Regions from separate parts of the Vibrio sp. KMM 9700 genome, predicted to be linked through region 2. Evidence: predicted binding sites of a transcription regulator. Region 2 holds the regulator's gene; each other region holds the start of a gene.

Region 1 (5,067 bases), 360 kb from region 2:
ACGAAAAGTCTGATCTTAAACCTGCACTTAAAATTGGCATTAGTGCGTGCCTTGCAGGGGAGAATGTCCGTTTTGATAAGGGCCATAAACGCTCGTCATTTTGTATGGATGAGCTAGCAAATTATGTCACCTATCAACATTTTTGCCCGGAAGTGGCTGTGGGCTTGCCGATCCCAAGACCAAGCATTCGCCAAATTGCTCACCCTGATAAAATCCATGTCTCGCGCCCTGATGGGGACTTGGATGTCACCGAAAAGCTGACCGATTATGGGATCAAAATAGCTACTCAAGCAGCGACTGAGTTATCCGGTTTTATCTTTTGTCAAAAGAGTCCGAGCTGTGGCATGGAGCGAGTGAAAGTGTATGCGGCAGATGGTAAAAGCTCTGAGTCCAATGGTGTGGGGCTGTTTGCTGCGCAAATCATGCGCTTAAATCCTTACCTGCCTTGTGAAGAAAGTGGGCGTTTGTCTGATCCCGCTTTGCGTGAGAACTTTGTGATCCGCATTTTTACCTATCAAGCGTTTCAAGCGCTGAAAGCCCAAGGCTTGACCAAGCAAGGCTTAATTAATTTTCATAGTCAGCGTAAGTATTTGTTGATGAGTCATCATATCCCAAGTTATAAGAAAACAGGGCAAATTTTAGGGGATATGTCAGAGGATTTAGAGCAAGTAGCGCAAGCGTATTTTGCCCAGCTGATGACAGGTCTGAAGCATGTTGCAACCCATAGAAGCCATGTGAACACATTAATGCACTTACAGGGCTATTTTAAGAAGTTTTTAACCAAAGCTCAAAAGCAAGAATTAAGTCAGCATATTGAAGATTTTCGTCAAGGTTTGGTGCCGCTGTTAGTGCCGCTAACTTTAATCGAACATTATTTAAAAGAATATCCAGATGAGTATTTAAGCTCTCAGCTTTATTTAGCGCCATATCCTAAAGATTTAAAATTAAGATACTTATAAATGAGATAAAGATGCGGGATAAATAAGAGGGGTATTTTGGCAAACATATTTATGAATGAATCATTTTTATGTTTGCCAGTAGGTTAGATGATAGACATCATCTCTTTTTACTTCAATTAAGTTAAGTCAATTAAGTGGAAACTAAAGCTTATAGCGCGGCTACAAATGAGCGATGACGCCACAAGATTTTCTTTTTATTGTTGAGTAAACGGCGCTTTCTTTGCGCAGTTGTTTTTAACTTAATAGAAGAACGTTTTTTCTTTAGCATAGCTAGTTCTCCTTTTTTAAGTGGGATAAAAACCCACAAATTTATTTTAGATTTGGAGTGTGACAGTTTAAATCTAATTTCATTACAATTTAAAAACCTGTCAAAACCTAGGTGATTAATCCTTCAAACACCCTATTACTCCATTATATATACTCCTTTTTAAAAGAAGATCTAGTCTTAATTTGGCTTTTTTTGAAAAAAAACAAGAAATCCTAAAAAAATGTATATGCGATCACGTCTATCGACCAGTATATGGGGGATAGATTTTGTCTTCATATAAAAAAAGCAGCTTTAAGATAAACTTACCTTAAATGCTGCTTTTTTATTAATTATCTTACTAAATGTTAGGGAAATGTAGCAAGTTTATTTTTGAGTTGTACTTTTTTTATCCATTGATGATTTTTCTTCGGCTTTTGCATCAGAATCAGAAGTTTTCGCATCGCTTGAGGTGTTTGCATCCGTTGGCGCACTTGGCTTTTCTTCTGCTTCAGCTTCTGATTTAGCTTTTGCCGCTTCAGCGCTAGCTTCACTTGGTTCAGAGGTACTTGCTTTTGATGCGTCATCTGATTGCAAAGGCGCAGCCTCCACTTCATCAGTTTGTTCTAACTCAGGCAAGATTTGATCGATCACTTGGAAGTCTTCATCTGTGTCTTCTACTTCTTGTGCTGGGTTTTCATCTAAATAAGCCAAGATACTTTGATAGTAGCGGCGAATGTTTTCTACATAGCTTTGCGCTTCGCGTCCACGCGCATAGCCATAACGCAACTGTTTAAAGTAACGCGACTGCTCAAGCATTGGTAGGCGCTCTTTGACATCCGTCCATGAGTTAGGATCGCCACCTTGGCTTTCGGTTAAGCGACGCGCATCCATCATATGACCAAAGCCGATATTATAAGAGGCGAGCGCAAACCAAATTTTCTCATGTTTTGGAATCGAATCTGGCACACGCTCAACAATCTTATCTAAATATTCCACGCCGCCACGAATCGACTCTCTTGGGTTAAGTCTGTCTTTTACATTCACGCTTTGCGCAGTCGGTAGGGTCAGCATCATCATCCCACGCACGCCAGTTGGGGAGGTTGCATATGGGTTCCAATGTGATTCTTGATAAGACAGGGCGGCAATTAAGCGCCAATCAAAATCTTTTGAGTACTTTTGGAAAAGCTTTTGATATTTAGGCAATTTCGACTCAAGTGAGCGAATAAATGCGCGGGTGTCGACATAATCAAAGCTTTGAATATGGCCAAAATATTTTTCTTCAAGCTTGGCAAGCTCACCTGATTGGCTTAAATCGCCAAAAAACTCAATCATTAAGGCATATAAGCTTTCATCTTGTTCTTGGCGAATAAACCAAGACACGCTTTGATCTTCAGATAATTCTAAGGCTTTGTTTAAATTTGGATGCAAGCGCTGAGCCAGTGCAAGGTCAACAGAGTCAACCAAGGTAAAATCTAAGCTGCCTTCTTCAACTTGTTGTAAAAGGGTAGAGGCATCGCCATTTTTCGTCAGCTCCCAAGTGAGATCTGGGTTGTCTTGCTTGATTTGATTTAAGGTTTGAATAAAGTGTTCTGATTCGACGATTTTAAAACTTTTATTTTTATCTTTGATTTCAGTTACCAGCTGCTTTAAATTTCGTGGGCGATAATTGCCTTTTTTATATACTAGCTGCTGGCTGACATAATAATACGCAGGGCCGGCGCGAAAATCTTTCAAGCGCTCATCGGTATGGGTAAGCCCTGCAGCAATTAAATCTACTTCATTACGCTCAAGCGCAGGAAATAACCCCGTGACTTGATAAGAGGGCTTGATTTCAAGTTTCACCCCAAGTTCATCCGCAAAACGTTTGGCGAGTTCATAATCTAAGCCTGTCGGGCCATTTGGGCCAATAAAGTAAGAGAGTTGGTTGTTGATCGTCCCCACACGCAAGACGCCACGCTCTTTGATTTGTGCTAACTCACTTTTTGTGTCGGATTCAATTTGACAAGCAGTTAAAAAAACACTGGCGCAAAGAATACACAAAGCATGAAGAATAGATTTTAAATGAATAGTTTTGAGCATAAAAGTTTCAAAATAAAAGTGTGGATGTGAAGGCGTATTTGTTTGTTTTCTAGCCAAAGCTGAATGCGAAATACCCAAATGAATGTGTCGTTATTGAATCGTAAGCTCCTTTATACCAAATCCCTCTATAACTAGGAACATAGGTTTCGTTAATTTTTTGCGCAAACGGTTGCTTTTTGGGTTACGTCACAACAAAAAATCATTTATAATGCCGCCAAATTTAAAGGTAAACGTTTGCGCTTGCCTTGTTTGATCTTCACTCACTAGCTATAGAGACGAAAGCACATGAGAATTTTCCGTGGTTCCCCAGCTTTATCTGATTTTCGTATTGAGAAATTATTCGCATCATGTCAAGCACTCGACTTACCTGTCACGCAAATCTATGCGCAATATATTCACTTCGCAGATTTAAGCGCACTATTAACTGACAATCAACAAGAAGTTCTCGAAAAACTCTTAACTTATGGGCCGAAAATTGCTCTGCATGAGCCAAAAGGGCAGCTGTTTTTAACCACGCCTCGTCCGGGAACTATCTCGCCTTGGTCGTCTAAATCAACAGATATTGCGCATAACTGCGGCCTTGAAAATGTGACTCGTCTAGAACGTGGCATTGCTTATTATATTGAATCAAGCCAAGCGCTTACCCCAGCGCAGCAAATTCAGCTGAAAGGTTTAATTCATGATCGCATGGTTGAAGTTGTGTTTGATGACTTTGATAATGCTAATGCCTTGTTTGCACATGCCGAACCTGCGCCAGTAAAAGATGTTGATTTACTAAATGGTGGTCATGAAGCACTTGAAAAAGCAAACATCGAGCTTGGCCTTGCACTTGCGGATGATGAAATCGATTATCTTTACGATAGCTTTTGTAACAAGTTAAAGCGCAACCCAACGGATATTGAGCTGATGATGTTTGCTCAAGCGAACTCTGAGCACTGCCGCCATAAAATCTTTAATGCCGATTGGACCATTGATGGCGTGAAGCAAGAAAAATCACTCTTTAAGATGATTAAAAACACCTTTGAAACCACGCCAGATCACGTTTTATCTGCTTATAAAGATAATGCTGCAGTGATGGAAGGTTCAAATGTTGGACGTTTCTTCCCAGATCCAAGCTCTCGTCAATATCAATATCACCAAGAACCAACACATATCTTAATGAAGGTTGAAACCCACAACCACCCCACTGCGATTTCACCTTGGCCGGGCGCATCAACAGGCTCAGGCGGTGAAATTCGTGATGAAGGCGCAACCGGTATTGGCGGCAAACCTAAAGCGGGTTTAGTTGGCTTTAGTGTTTCAAACTTAAAAATTCCAAACTTTGTCCAACCTTGGGAAGAAGACTTTGGCAAGCCAGATCGCATCGTGACTGCGCTGGATATTATGCTTGAAGGCCCACTTGGCGGCGCAGCGTTTAACAATGAATTTGGTCGCCCAAATCTATTGGGTTATTTCCGTACGTACGAAGAAAAAGTGAACTCGCACAACGGCGAAGAAATTCGTGGTTATCACAAGCCAATCATGATTGCCGGTGGTATGGGTAATATTCGTGATCAGCATGTGCAGAAAAAAGAAATTCCAGTTGGCGCAAAACTGATTGTGCTTGGCGGCCCGGCAATGAACATTGGTCTTGGCGGCGGCGCTGCGTCATCTATGGCTTCTGGTCAGTCTGCTGAAGATCTTGATTTTGCTTCGGTTCAACGTGAAAACCCAGAAATGGAGCGTCGTTGCCAAGAAGTGATTGACCGCTGCTGGCAGCTTGGTGATGACAACCCAATCGCC
Region 2 (5,067 bases):
CGCTTACCCTCCGTTTAGCAAAACAGAAACTGATGGCAGTGTAACAGGCTTTGATGTGGATATTGCAAACGCGCTGTGTAAGCAAATGGAAGCAGAATGTAAGATTGTTCCACAAGATTGGGATGGCATGATCCCATCACTGCTTGCGCGTAAATTTGACGGTATCATCGCTGCGATGTCGATTACCGAAGAGCGTAAAACTAAAGTTGATTTCACAAACAAATATGCTTTGGTACCAAACAAGTATATCGCGAAAAAAGATGCCAATCTTGACTTCACAGAAGAAGGTATGAAAGGCATGAAAATCGGTGTGCAACGTGCAACTACGCATGATAAATACCTAACAGACACTTATGGCGACAATGTTGAAGTAGTACGTTACGGCACATTCGATGAAGCATATCTTGATCTTGCAAACGGTCGTATCCAAGCTGTCCTTGGTGATGCATCAGCACTACAAAGTGGTGTATTAGATAAAGAAGGCGGCGAAGGTTACGAGTTTGTTGGTCCATCACTGACAGATCCTAAATGGTTTGGTGAAGGTTTCGGTATTGCAACGCGTAAGCAAGATAAAGACTTAACAGAGCAGTTAAATAAAGCAATCGAAGCGATCCGTGCTGACGGTACTTATGATGAGATTGCGAAAAAATACTTTAGCTATGATGTTTATGGTGACTAAACCTTGCTGACCATCAAGTTTTAATATTTGGTGAGCAAAGCAAACTGCCGCAGTGTTTTTTACTTCTGTGGCAGGATAAAGGATCTAGATCTTAGGATTTAGATCCTTACATACTCATGTAATATAATAAAAATTATTTTAAATATGTTAGATTTTCTACAAGGCTATGAAGCCTCGATTTTAAAAGGCGCTTGGGTCACAGTTGAAGTGGCGTTAGTTTCGCTTGTGCTTGCCGTTTTGTTTGGCCTATTGGGCGCGGTGGCAAAAATGTCTTCCAATCGCTGTTTGCGAATGGTTGCCACAACCTATACGACAATTATTCGTGGTATCCCCGATCTTGTGCTGATGATGCTGATCTTCTTTGGCGGTCAAGTCATGCTCAACAATAGCTTATACAGTTTAAATGAAACCTTTAATGCTTGGTTTTCTACCCCAGATAATTATGTTCAATACCTTCCAGATTATATAGACGTTAGCCCTTATGCGGCTGGTGTGTTAACCCTTGGCTTTATTTTCGGTGCTTATATGGCCGAAACCTTTCGTGGTGCGATGCTTGCGGTTGATCGCGGCGAACTTGAAGCGGCTACTGCTTATGGCATGTCCCCTTGGCAACGCTTTCACCGTGTGATGTTTCCACAAATGGTACGTCACGCACTGCCTGGCTTTGGTAATAACTGGCTGGTGCTACTTAAAACCACAGCTTTAGTTTCAATTATTGGCCTTGAAGACATGGTTCGAACTGGCGCACTCGCAGCAGGTTCTACCAAGATGCCGTTTACTTTTTATATGACGGTGGCGGTGATTTTCTTATTTTTCACCAGTATATCAACTGCGCTTTTGAAAGTCCTTGAGCGTAAATATGCGATCGCAGGAAGGTAGGTGATGGATTTTTCAGTAATTATTGATAGCTTACCGCTTTATGTGAGTGGCATGTGGACCACGCTTTGGCTGGTGGCCGTTTCCCTCGTGATTGGTTTAGTCCTTGCGGTTCCGACGGCGCTGGCGCGTGACAGTCGCTTTATGCCGGTTCGTTTGGTCAGTTGGAGTTATAGTTATTTCTTTCGTGGCACGCCACTTTTGATTCAGCTTTACCTTATTTATTATGGGATGGATCAGTTTGTTGCGGTGAAGGGCACTTTATGGGAAAACGCTTGGTTCTGCGCTATTGTTGCATTCTCGCTTAATACAGGGGCTTATACCTCAGAAATTATTCGCGGCGCGATTGCTGGCCTGCCAAGTGGTGAAGTGGAAGCTGCAAAAGCTTATGGGATGACGCCATTTAAGACGTATACGCGTATTATTTTGCCAAGTGCATTGCGTCGCGCACTGCCTGCATACAGTAATGAAGTTATATTTATGCTGCACGGCTCAGCGATTGCAGGGATTGTCACCATTTTAGACTTAACCGGTGTGGCACGTTTGGTTAACTCGCGTTATTACGCACCGTTTGAGGCTTACTTAACGGCTGGCTTATTCTATATGATCTTAAGTATGAGCTTGATTTGGCTATTTAAGCGCGCTGAAACGAAACTGCTCGCACATATGCGTCCCGTGGCTTAAGTTTAACTCAATACTATATATTTAGAAGGCGTCCTTGAGGCGTCTTTTTTGTTTATATGTTCCAATAAAAAAAGGTACAGCGAATCACTGTACCTTCTTCTTTATCAAGTAAACTTGTTTTTACTTAGCGTTTAAATCTTTCACCGATGCACGCTCAACCAACTCAGGTTGCATTTCAAACGTGCGTGGCTCGTGATCTTTATCTTTAATACGCGCCAGCAAAATCTCAAGCGCAGTTTTACCCGCGCGACGTTTTGGTTGGTGAATCGTTGTCAGCGGTGGCGAGAAATAAGGCGTTAAATCGATATTGTCATAGCCAATCACAGAAATATCTTCTGGTATGCGGATGCCGGCTTGCTGTAAACGACTCATCAGGCCCATTGCCATAATGTCGTTAAAACAGAAAATCGCAGTAGGTCGCTCCTTCATTGCAATGATTTTTTCAGCAGCAATCACAGCCGTATCACATTCAAAGTTACCTTCTAAAATCCAATCTTGGTTAAATTCTAGATTTGCTTCTTCATGCGCACGCTTAAAGCCACGAATACGCTCAATACATGCCACTTTATCAAAGTGACCACTCAGGCATGCAATCTTAGTATGACCCTTTTCAATCAGATACTTAGTTGCTAGATAGCCGCCTTCTTCTGAATTATCAATGATCTTATCCGCTTTTGAGTTCTCAGGGCCCCAGTCCATAATTACTTTTGGAATATCTGGGTGGGCATCAAGCATCTTGCAAAGATCTTCTGTTAAATCTGAGCACATCACAAGCAAACCATCGACACGTTTGCCTGCAAGCATACGGATATAGTCACGTTGCTTTTCAAAAATGCCGCCAGTATTACACAAAATCAAAGTGTAACCTTGACGATAGCAATAGCTCTCAACGCCATCGATCACTTCCGCAAAAAAAGGGTTATTGGATTGGGTCACTAACATGCCAATCGTGCTTGTCGTATTACATTTTAAGCTACGCGCCACAGCGCTCGGTGCATAATTTAATTCTTCAACAGCATCCATCACTTTTTTCTGTGTGGTTTCTGCGACGAAACGAGTTTTGTTAATCACGTGAGAAACGGTTGTGGTGGACACACCAGCAATGCGCGCGACATCTTTAATTGTTGCCATAAATAATCCTCATACCAATACATCTAGGCTAGATGTGGGATCAGTATGTTTAAAGTATAAGAAATTATGAAAGCACAGCCGCACTTGTTTAAGACAATGAGTAGTAAAAGTTACTTATCAGAAAAGAAAATACCGCCCAAGATTAGAGCGGTATGGCTAGCTTTCAATTAAGAAGCGTATATTAATGGGAAAAAGTCGATAAAACAATTATTTTCTGTGACTTTTATCACAATGCAAACGATTTCGTGGTGATTTATTGTGCCACTTCCTCTGAAGTGTTTGAATCAGGAGCGATTTGTTCTGTCACCTGATTTTGCTCGGTTGGCGTATCCATGACTGCCTCTTGTGATTCATCCGCCATCGGAGTTGCTTGCATGCTTTCTGTGTTATCGAGCGAGACATCACCACGAATATTTGACCACCAACGGCCGAGCTGCTCATACCAAAAACGTTCACTTTGTTCTAAATATTTAGCTTTCAGGGAATATTTCTCCCAAGGCTGCTGGATATTGGTATGTGCAAGGTAGTTGGTTGGCGCTGGAATAGGATCAAGCCCTGCGTCTTTAAACTCCATCATCGCGCGCGGCATGTGACTGGCCGAGGTCACTAAAACAAGACTTTTATCTTTGACATATAGCGCTGCTTGTCGGGCTTCTTCGTAGGTATCTTTTGGCGTTTCCAACAAGACAATTGAAGACTTTGAGACCCCAAGAGAGAGCGCAATATTAGCCATCACGCGGGCATTACTCAGCTCACTACCATTGGCATAGCCAGATAAAATCAGCTTGGAATTTGGATACATACGTAAGATACGTATCCCTTCAACGAGTCGCATTAAGCCTGAACGTGAGATTTCTGAAGTGATAGGCAATTCATCATCCAGCACGTGTCCACTGCCCATTACCATAATAAAATCAACTGGTTTTTCAACAGGTAAAAAACCGCGATATTCACGTTCAGTCGGCATTAAAAGGTTAGATGAAACAGGTTGAAATGAGAGCAGAAAAAATCCGAGTAAACAGCTAAAAGTAAGGCTGACACCTATGCGACGAAAGCGACTAAAAGTGATCAGCCAAAGTCCGATAAAGCCTATGATAAGTAACAAGGGTATAGGCATGATCAAAGAGGCAAAAACTTTTTTAAGTTCAAACATGGATGAGTATTCCTAAAGGGAGTAATGAAAGGTTTTTGAGCGCAATAAAGTCGCTAATATAGCATGAAAAATAATGTTTTTGTGACACTGATTGTATAGAATAATGCGTTTTGAGACGCGATCTAGCAATAAAAGCTCCTTTTATAACAAAAATGCGCGTCGCTTTGTTCAAATTGCCGAGGATAAAATGACCCAAGCTCCCCAAGATAGAAACTTTGACGGCATTGCTCAAAAGTTTGCCCAAAATATCTATGGATCCGATAAAGGTGACATCAGACAAAGTATCCTCTGGCAAGATTTAACCCCAGTATTAGAATCCCTAAGCCAAGCAAAAGGGCAGCAGGCCTTGCATGTGCTCGATGCGGGAGGCGGCTTAGCCCAAATGTCACAGTTAATTGCAAAACTTGGGCATCAAGTGCATTTGTGCGATTTATCGAGTGAGATGCTTGCGTTGGCATCACAAGAAATTGAGCGTCAAGGCTTAACTTCCCAATACAGTATCACGAATTGCGCGATTCAAGACTTGCCGGCTCAGGCGATCAAT
Region 3 (5,067 bases), 480 kb from region 2:
CTAATTTTGCCTTGTGAGCTGATTAAACGTGACTCTTGCCGTAAGCTCTAAGCCAGTTATAAGCTTTTAAACCAAGTATTCAGGCAATAAAAAACCTCACATACATTTAAGTTATGTGAGGTTTCAAAAAATCATCTTTAAGTCGATAAAGATTAAGTCAAATTATTGCTTACGGTTGACTGGTTGGATGAATTGTAGACCCATATCCCATGGTTGCTCAATCCAAGTTTCTTGTTCAATATCAACAACATACTCATCAACTAAATCTTTACCTGCTGGTTTTGCGCACACAGTGATAAGCTTAGCTTTTGGATACATTTCACGAATTTTCTTCGCTGTATCACCACTATCAACTAAATCATCAACGATTAGCATACCTTCGCCATCACCTTCGATAGTTTTAAGTACTTTCATTTCACGTTGGTGATCGTGATCATAGCTTGAAATACAAATCGTATCGACATAGCGGATACCTAGCTCACGAGCCAAAATTGCAGCAGGAACCAAACCACCACGGCTCACGCCAACGATAGCTTTCCATTGCTCAGCTGGCATTTGCTTTTGCGCAAGCTCACGGCAATATGTTTGCATGTTATCCCAAGTGATCACAAATTTCTTAGTCATAATAAAACCTAAATGTTATATAGAAAAAGTTGCATGCCTTACACATTCCCCGAAGAGTAAAGTAAGCCATACAACTTATTTGAATTAATTCTGATTATTTTACCTGAAAAGGCACTATCAGTAGAAGTAAAATTAGCCGCCTGTGAAGATAAACTTCGCAAGGAAGATAGCTGCTAGGATCCAGATCCCATAATGTACTTCTTTATAACGGCCTGATAAAAGCTTAATCGCAGCGTAGCAGATAAAGCCCATTGAAATGCCTTCTGCGATTGAATAAGTCAAAGGCATCATCAAGCAAACCACAGCTACAGGCGCAGCTTCAGTTAAGTCATGCCAGTCAATATTCACAAGACCTGACATCATTAAGATAGCGACATAAAACAGTGCACCTGCGGTTGCATAAGCTGGAACCATGCCTGCAAGCGGTGCAAAGAATAAGGCTAATAGGAATAAAATCCCAACAACCACAGCAGTTAAACCTGTACGACCACCTACCGCAACACCAGCTGTACTTTCAACAAAAGATGTGGTGTTTGATGTACCTAATAGTGCGCCGATTGAAGTTGCTGTTGAGTCTGCAAGAAGCGCTTTATTTAAGCGAGGAATTTTACCATCTTCTTTAACCAGATTTGCTTTGGTTGCAACGCCAACAAGCGTGCCGGCTGTATCAAACAAATCAACAAATAAGAATGCAAACACAACCGAAATCAGACCTACATCGAAAATTGCAGAGAAGTCTAGTTGCATAAAGGTTGGCGCAATGCTTGGTGGCATAGACATCACGCCTGTGTATTGCACATCACCAATTAAAATACCAATGGCTGTCACTGCAAGAATAGCAATCATCACGGCTGCTTTTAGGCCACGATTAACTAAAACAATCGTTAAAATAAAGCCAAGTGCGCCAAGCGCTGCGGTCACGGTACGCATGTCACCCACGCCAACTAATGTTGCAGGGTTATCTGTCACTATGCCTGCATTTTGCAAAGCGATAAACGCAAGGAAAAGACCGATACCAGCAGAGATCCCAAGGCGTAATGACATAGGAATCGCATTAATGATGAGCTCACGAATTTTAAATAAGCTTAGGATAATGAACAAGATACCAGAGCAAAAAACCGCAGCCAGTGCGACTTGCCATGAGTGCCCCATTCCCAACACAACACTATAAGTGAAGAATGCATTTAGCCCCATACCCGGCGCTTGCGCAATTGGGTAGTTGGCATATAAGCCCATAATAAAGCAGCCAATCGCAGCAGCGATACAAGTTGCGACGAACACCGCACCATGATCCATGCCCGCTTGAGACAAAATTGATGGGTTCACAAAGATAATGTAAGCCATGGTCAAGAAAGTGGTGACTCCGGCCAACACCTCTGTTTTCACATCAGTGTTATTTTCAGATAGCTTAAAGAGCTTCTCCAACATCTTCTTATTCCTAAAAGTGTAGTAAAAAAGGGGATTTAACGCCTAGTACGCTCAGCCTGTGTGTTGAGTATTCGAAGCTCAACTAAACGTTTGCGCAACCGTTAAAAAGGAGTGTATTTTTCCAAAAAAGACCAAATAAAGCAAATTAATTTATAAGTTTAGTCACATTTTTTAAGCTTAGTTGAAAAAAAAGAGCTATATCTGTCACAAAAATAATGAGAAATGAAAGAAAATGACAATATTGAGGCAAAAAAAACCACCCAGGTAAGTAGGTGGTTGAAATAAACAAGTTCTATCGAAGTTGAATCTCTAATTTGGGGTAAAGCAAAGATATTTACTAGCAAAAAGAACAAATTGGGGGTTGTTCATACTAGAAACGGAAACATTTCAGCTAAATATCTATTTCACTCAAAAAAACCTAGCTAGTGCATTAGGTTCCCTATCAAAGTGAATTCAATATAGCTAATTCGTGGTAAAATTACAACCTTTTTAATTAAAAATGTTCAAAAAAGATCAAATTAAGTGATATTTATAAGTTAATTACACAATTATCGTAATTTTAATTCACACCATGAAATAATAATGTTCAAAATTCAATCGAAAGATTTGCGTTCACCCTAACTTGTGTGACTTCCATTAAGCTTAGGTATATGATGAGCTTAAAGCTACTCCTCTCCTATTTTAGGCTTTGGGGTACATAGATATTTGTTTTCATAAACAAACCAATTTGGTCACTAACTAAGGAGCTAACGTGTCTGACGCTCAAATCTCTTCTATTGCAGAACTTTCCCCAACGCCGGTATGGCAATTTTTCGCTAAAATCTGCTCGATTCCACATCCATCGAAACATGAAGCCGCACTTGCTGGCTATATTATGGATTGGGCTAAATCGCAAAATCTAGAAGTTAAACAAGATCCTGCTGGCAATGTGTTTATCAAAAAACCTGCGACAGCTGGCATGGAAAATAAAAAGCCAGTTGTGCTGCAAGCCCACATTGATATGGTGCCACAAGCAAACAGTGATTCAAACCATGACTTTACTAAGGATCCTATCCTTCCTTATGTTGATGGCGAATGGGTTACAGCTAAAGGGACAACGTTAGGCGCAGATAATGGTATGGGTATGGCGGCATGTCTGGCTGTCTTGGCATCAACTGAGATCAAACACGGCCCGCTTGAAGTACTATTAACGATTGATGAAGAAGCTGGCATGACCGGCGCCTTTGCACTTGAAGAAGGTTATCTTGAAGGTGAAATCCTTTTAAATACCGATTCTGAGCAAGAAGGTGAGATTTACATGGGCTGCGCGGGTGGCGTGAATGCTTCAATGATCTTCAACCTTGAACGTCAAGCAGCGCAAACTGGCTTTGTTGCAAAAAGACTAAGTGTTGCAGGCTTTAAAGGCGGTCACTCTGGTTGTGATATCCATACTGGTCGCGGCAATGCGAACAAATTCCTTGCACGCTTTTTAGCAACTCAGCAAGACGCTTTAGGTTTTGAGCTAGTTGAATTCCAAGGCGGTAGCCTTCGTAACGCGATTCCACGTGAAGCCAGTGTTGTGATTGCGATTGCCGCCGACAAGCTTGATGCTCTTGAAAGTGCATATCAAGAATTTACAGCCCTTGTGCAAACTGAGCTGGCAAAAATCGAGACAGGCATTACATCAAGCATTACTGATGCAGAGCTAAGCCCTGTGTTCACAAAAGCTGACCAAACTCGTTTTATCAATGCATTAAATGCATGTCCAAATGGCGTGATCCGTATGGATGATAACTTTGAAGGTGTGGTTGAAACCTCATTAAACGTTGGTGTGATCACAACCGAAGGTGACCAAATCACTGTGCTTTGTTTGATCCGCTCACTGATTGACTCTGGTCGTGAACAAGTTGAGCAAACTCTCGCATCACTTGCCGCCCTTGCTGGCGCAGAATTTGAGCTAAATGGCACTTACCCTGGTTGGAAGCCAGATCCAGATTCTGCCATCATGCATGTGTTCCGTGATGTATATGAAGGTATTTATGGAAACAAACCAAACATTATGGTGATCCACGCAGGTCTTGAGTGTGGTCTATTTAAAGAACCTTATCCAAACATGGATATGATTTCTTTTGGCCCAACCATCAAGTTCCCACACTCTCCTGATGAAAAAGTTGAGATTAAGAGTGTTGGTTTATTCTGGGAGCAGATGATTGCTATTTTAGAGAATATTCCTGAAAAAGCTTAATATTTTATACTCAAAATAATTGGAGTTGCAGCAAGGCAACAAGCGATGAGACTCTAGGAGCATATAAGAATATGTGACTAGGGCGATAGAGCGAAGTTAACGCAGTTGCAGCTTCAAGTATGAAGAGTATACATAATTAAATATTTTGGATTTACTCCACATAAGGGCGGTGATAAATGAATCACTGCCCTTTTTTAGATAAGGCTCAGCTGCTGCTTTAACACCTCTGGCTTTAACATCACACTCAATCCAAGTAAACGAATCTCACGCCCTTTTTGCCTTTGCATTACTTCTTCAAGCAATGGATAAAACCCTTTTAAGCTTAGAGAGCTAGCCGTATGCTCAATCGTGGTTTGAGAAAAATCGGCAAACTTCATTTTGATCCCTTGCTTAATTATCGCTTCATCAGCCGTTGCTTTTTGCAAACGTGTCTTGAGTTCCGGGAAAAGCTTGGTGTCAATGATCTGCCAACATTCTTCAAAGGTTTTGATATTCACCTCAAAGGTGCGCTCCACCCCAACAGATTTTCGCTCTCGTACTGGCTCAACTTTACGTTTATCTATGCCGTGACTACGCTGCCACAAAGACTCACCTAAACGCCCAAAATCAGCTAACAGCTGCCTGTAGTTAGCATTTTTTATATCCAAACAGGTATAAAAGCCAGCTTGATTAAGCTTTTCGATACTAACTTTTCCCACGCCGGGGATTTTTTCTAATTTAAGTTTATCTATCTCTTCTTGCACTCGCTCTGGTGGGATCACGGTTAAACCATTAGGCTTATTCATATCTGA
Region 4 (5,067 bases), 310 kb from region 2:
TATTCAACCAATGCGAATAAGCCGCAAACCAATAACTTTACTAATTATTCGTCACCAGAGTTAGATAAGCTTATCGATGCATTTCGCAGTGAATTTGATTCGCAAAAAAAGCGCGCCTTATCAAGGCAAATTCAGCAACAAATTGATGATGCTAAGGTGATCATCAGTGGCTTTATGGTGCCTTATACACGCGTTGGTTTTTGGCGTTACTTAAAATTTCCTGAACAATTTATGACTAAGCAAACCAATTACTTATTCTTAGGTGGCGGTTTCATGGGAAGCATGAGCACCTTTTGGATTGATCTAGATGAAAAAGAGAAAACCTTGCAAGCCAAGCGAGATGATGTGGCGTTTGAGCCAAAAATTTGGCTAGATGAAACTTATAAAATTAAATCAGAGCCGGATTTAACCCAGATGTTAGATGAATCTGAGCAGGAGGCAGCGCAATGAGTTTCGCTCAAAATCAAGCCAAAGCGCAACAAATCGTACTTAGTGTCGAGTCTTTAGCTGTGCAATTTAGCACGGAAGATTCAGAGCATTTAGGCCAAGATAAAATCCTAAAAGTGCTAGATGGAGTTAGTTTTTCCCTTAAGCGTGGCAAAACCTTAGGAATTGTTGGGGAGTCTGGTTGCGGTAAAAGTGTCACCGCTATGTCGATAATGGGTTTATTGCCAAGACCTTATGGCGAAGTCACGCAAGGGAAAATCCATTATTTCCCAAGCACGCATAAGCAAGAGAATTTAGCACTTTTAGAAGATGCCAGCATTGAGCTTACAAGCCTTCAATTAAAAGACTTGCATGCGCTTCGAGGTAATCGAATTTCAATGATTTTTCAAGATCCTATGACAGCGTTAAATCCAGTCCAAACCATAGGGAAGCAGCTTGAAGAAGTGTATAAACTGCATCGTAAAGACTTAAATACACAGCAAAGACGCCAAGATGCGTTAGCTATGCTTGAAAAAGTTAAAATACCGTCTCCAGAGCTGCGTTTAAATGAATATCCACATCAGCTTTCTGGTGGCATGCGTCAGCGGGTGGTGATTGCGATTGCGTTGGCTGCCAAGCCAGATATTTTGATTTGTGATGAGCCGACAACAGCATTGGATGTGACGGTGCAGGCGCAGATTTTAGATTTGATGCAAGCGCTGCAACAAGAAACCGGCATGTCGATAATTTTTATCACCCATGATCTTGGCGTGATCGCTGAATTGTGTGATGATGTAGTGGTTATGTATGCAGGGCAAGTGGTTGAATCTTGTGATGTATTTGAGTTATTTGATCACCCTAAACACCCGTATACACAAGGCTTGATTTCAGCGATACCATCAAACACCACAAAGGCGAAAACAAAACTTAAGACCATAGAGGGCAGTGTCCCTGCCTTGGATGAAATGCCTAAAGCCTGCCGTTTTGCCAATCGCTGCATTTATGTCAAAGATAAGTGCCATCAAGAAAGGCCCGAGCTGCGTCAAGCAAATGCTAAGCATCTTGTGAGCTGTCATTTCTTTGACAAATTAACGCCTTTAAAGCTAGTTAAATAAGAGGTCACTATGCCGAATATATTGGAAGTTACGAACCTCACTCAGCATTTTTCTGGCGGCAAAAAGCTTTTTGGCAAAGGTTATACCGTGCAGGCACTTGATGGGGTTGATTTTGAAATCAAAGCAGGACAAACCTTAGGCTTAGTTGGCGAGTCGGGCTGTGGCAAGAGCACGCTTGGCCGCGCCTTATTGCAGCTTTATCAGCCTACAGCAGGTGAGATTAAATTTGGCAAAGAATCTGTAATGGGGATAAAGGGCAAAAAGCTCAAACAGATGCGCCAGAATATGCAAATCATCTTGCAAGACCCAGCCGAGTCACTCAATCCAAGACATACGATAGAAATGATCTTGGAAGAGCCTTATATTATTCATGGGCTGGGGACAGATGTTGAGCGCAAAGTCTGGGTGCGAGATTTAATTCAAAAAGTTGGCTTGCCATTAAGCGCATTAAGCCGCTACCCACATGAGTTTTCTGGTGGGCAAAAGCAGCGCATCGGGATCGCGCGTGCGATAGCGCTTGAGCCAAAACTGATTGTTTGTGATGAGTCAGTTTCTGCGCTGGATGTGTCGGTTCAAGCGCAAATTATAAATTTATTGCTCGATTTACAAGCCGATATGGGGTTAACCTTACTTTTTATTAGCCATGATTTATCCGTGGTGCGTCATGTATCGGATCAGATCGCTGTGATGTATTTAGGGGAAATTGTTGAATATGGTGATGCGCAAACCATCTATCAAAGCCCGCGTCACCCATATACTCAAGCCTTGATCTCAGCTATTCCTATCTCGCATCCAAGCCAGCGCGGACAGAAGCAAAGAGTAAGTTTAAAAGGTGAGTTGCCATCACCCATTAACCCACCGCAAGGCTGCCGGTTTGCATCGCGTTGTCCAAAAGTGATGCCACATTGTCGTCATTTAAAGCCAGACATGCAGGCAGTTGGGCAAGATCAATGCGTGAGTTGTTTTTTATATGAAGTGGCGGCAATGCCAAAACATCAGATAAAAACCACAAAATAAATGTGAAATTGTAGTAAAGATTATTTTAAAAAAAGGGATGAAAAAAGCGAAATCATATATTGAGAAAGTGATTATTTTAGGTAGAATATGCCCATTATTTGCTTGACGTAAACGTTTGCGTTTTGCTTTTTGAATACTTTTTAGTGTTTACCATTTTATAACCTTAGTTGGATTTTCAGGAGAAGAAGATGCTAAAGCGTGACATGAATATTGCTGATTATGATGCAGAGCTTTTTGCTGCGATTGAAGAGGAAACTCGTCGCCAAGAAGAACATATTGAATTGATTGCATCAGAAAACTACACCAGCCCACGCGTGATGGAAGCGCAAGGCACGCAGCTAACAAACAAGTATGCAGAAGGTTATCCTGGTAAGCGTTACTACGGCGGTTGTGAATTTGTTGATAAAGCAGAAGCGCTAGCGATTGATCGCGCTTGTCAGCTTTTTGATTGTGAATATGCAAACGTTCAGCCTCACTCAGGCTCACAAGCAAACAGCGCAGTCTATATGGCGCTGCTAAACCCAGGTGATACAGTGCTAGGTATGAGCCTTGCGCACGGTGGTCACTTGACGCACGGTTCACCAGTAAACTTCTCTGGTAAGCACTACAATGTTATCCCTTACGGTATTGATGAAGCTGGCCAAATCAACTATGAAGAAATGGAGCAGCTCGCGCTTGAGCACAAACCAAAAATGATTATTGGTGGCTTCTCTGCATATTCTCAAGTAGTTGATTGGGCACGTATGCGTGAAATCGCTGATAAAGTTAATGCGTATCTTTTCGTTGATATGGCGCACGTTGCAGGCCTTATCGCTGCGGGTGTTTACCCAACGCCTGTGCCACACGCACACGTGGTAACCACAACAACGCACAAAACACTTGCTGGTCCTCGCGGCGGTTTGATCCTATCAAACGCAGGTGAAGACATGTATAAAAAGCTAAACTCTGCTGTATTCCCTGGTGGTCAAGGTGGCCCGCTTATGCATGTGATCGCAGCAAAAGCCGTTGCATTTAAAGAAGCAATGGAGCCAGAGTTTAAAGCTTACCAAGGCCGCGTGGTACAAAACGCAAAAGCTATGGTGAAAACTTTCATCGAGCGCGGTTACAAAATCGTTTCTGGTTCAACTGAAAACCACTTGTTCCTAGTTGATTTAATTGACAAAGATATCACAGGTAAAGATGCAGATGCTGCGCTTGGCCGTGCCAATATCACAGTCAATAAAAACAGTGTGCCAAACGATCCACGCAGCCCGTTTGTCACTTCTGGTATCCGTGTGGGTTCGCCTGCGATTACCCGTCGCGGTTTCACTGAAGCTGATGCGATTGAACTTGCAAACTGGATGTGTGATGTTTTAGATAACATCGAAGATGAAAGCGTGATTGAGGCAACTAAGCAAAAGGTTCTTGCAATTTGTAAGCGTCTACCTGTTTACGCTTAATCTAGCGTTTTTATAACAGACATAAAAATGCCACCTCAAGTTTGGGGTGGCATTTTTTTAGCACTCAAAATAGAGATTATATCGCTTGTGAGTGAGAGTTAGTCACAGTTTGCATATCTTCAGCAATTACTTGCGCCATATGCGCGAGATCATCATCGCCTTGAGTCATCAGCACAATATAACCGCCTTGTTCTAATGGATAGTTGATACCTTTAAAGCCTTGCGCTTCAAATTTATCTAGCATCATCTCTTCTTGCGCAATAAATACAGTGATATCAGCTGTTTGGCCTTGAATATGCATATGCAAAGCATGCTCGCCATTAATAAAACCGCAGTTATTCACATAGTTCACTGGATATGGAAACTCATCCGTTAAGGCCAAACCATAGGCTTCAAGCTTAGAGTTTATTTGCTCTGGCGTAAAATGCACAGCTTTAGTCGGCACAAGATGGCTTTCTTTTTGGATATGGTTGACGAGTTGCTCCACTTGCGCATTAGCAGGGGAGACCAAAATATTTCCCCAGTTAATTTGCCCAGCGGCAAGGCCGACAGAAAATATCACACTTGCAGCAAGGGCGAGCGCTGGCTTAGAGAAATTAATCTGCTTTACGTTCGATTCCTTGTTAGGCATAGCCGCATTTGATGGCTCTTTAGTACTAAAGATATCTAAATCTTGGATATCAACAGTACTTTGGGCTGTTTGGTCATCAAGGTCGGATTCTGTGAGCGGATGATCGAATGGAATTTGCTTGAGTCTTGCTTCGAGACCTTCAGGAATTTCAACATCAAATGCTTTGGCCAATTCAGCATCTGCTTGTTGTAATTCTTGTTGGAGCATAGCAAGTTTTTGATCTTGCTTGATCATTTCTAAAACTTCAGGTGTGTCAATGTAAGGATCGGCAAAAAGTGCTTCTTCAACCTGTTGCTGGTTCATTTGCTTTCTCCTTCAGAAATAGTCTGTGTCGATGCAGTCTTCTTACTTTCTGCATTTGCTTGATTTTGTGATGAATTCATATTATCCAACCTCTGTTTTAACTGGTTTCGGGCGCGGAACAAGCGGGTCATCACTG

The links. The regulator PurR, encoded in region 2, represses purine synthesis genes. The targets are predictions, from matches to a motif close to TNANGNAAACGTTTNCNTNA.
Region 1: purL (phosphoribosylformylglycinamidine synthase) is a predicted target of PurR. The motif match lies at 3,508-3,527, and genes of this name have one in related genera.
Region 3: AC2VOY_RS09520 (NCS2 family permease) is a predicted target of PurR. The motif match lies at 2,131-2,150, and genes of this name have one in related genera.
Region 4: glyA (serine hydroxymethyltransferase) is a predicted target of PurR. The motif match lies at 2,662-2,681, and genes of this name have one in related genera.

The regions. Positions count from the first base shown of each region.
Region 1 covers NZ_CM178589.1:2,252,430-2,257,496, forward strand. The annotation lists gene AC2VOY_RS10095 (YbgA family protein) at 1-959, shown strand, start outside; gene mltF (membrane-bound lytic murein transglycosylase MltF) at 1,591-3,285, opposite strand; gene purL (phosphoribosylformylglycinamidine synthase) at 3,571-5,067, shown strand, end outside.
Region 2 covers NZ_CM178589.1:37,872-42,938, forward strand. The annotation lists gene AC2VOY_RS00155 (ABC transporter substrate-binding protein) at 1-679, shown strand, start outside; gene AC2VOY_RS00160 (ABC transporter permease) at 824-1,558, shown strand; gene AC2VOY_RS00165 (ABC transporter permease) at 1,562-2,239, shown strand; gene purR (HTH-type transcriptional repressor PurR) at 2,360-3,370, opposite strand; gene elyC (envelope biogenesis factor ElyC) at 3,624-4,523, opposite strand; gene AC2VOY_RS00180 (methyltransferase) at 4,711-5,067, shown strand, end outside.
Region 3 covers NZ_CM178589.1:2,132,293-2,137,359, reverse strand. The annotation lists gene AC2VOY_RS09530 (LacI family DNA-binding transcriptional regulator) at 1-51, shown strand, start outside; gene gpt (xanthine phosphoribosyltransferase) at 163-624, opposite strand; gene AC2VOY_RS09520 (NCS2 family permease) at 757-2,052, opposite strand; gene AC2VOY_RS09515 (aminoacyl-histidine dipeptidase) at 2,804-4,276, shown strand; gene dinB (DNA polymerase IV) at 4,471-5,067, opposite strand, start outside.
Region 4 covers NZ_CM178589.1:2,295,141-2,300,207, forward strand. The annotation lists gene AC2VOY_RS10250 (extracellular solute-binding protein) at 1-450, shown strand, start outside; gene AC2VOY_RS10255 (ABC transporter ATP-binding protein) at 447-1,541, shown strand; gene AC2VOY_RS10260 (ABC transporter ATP-binding protein) at 1,551-2,558, shown strand; gene glyA (serine hydroxymethyltransferase) at 2,747-3,997, shown strand; gene AC2VOY_RS10270 (DUF3379 family protein) at 4,074-4,931, opposite strand; gene AC2VOY_RS10275 (sigma-70 family RNA polymerase sigma factor) at 4,928-5,067, opposite strand, start outside.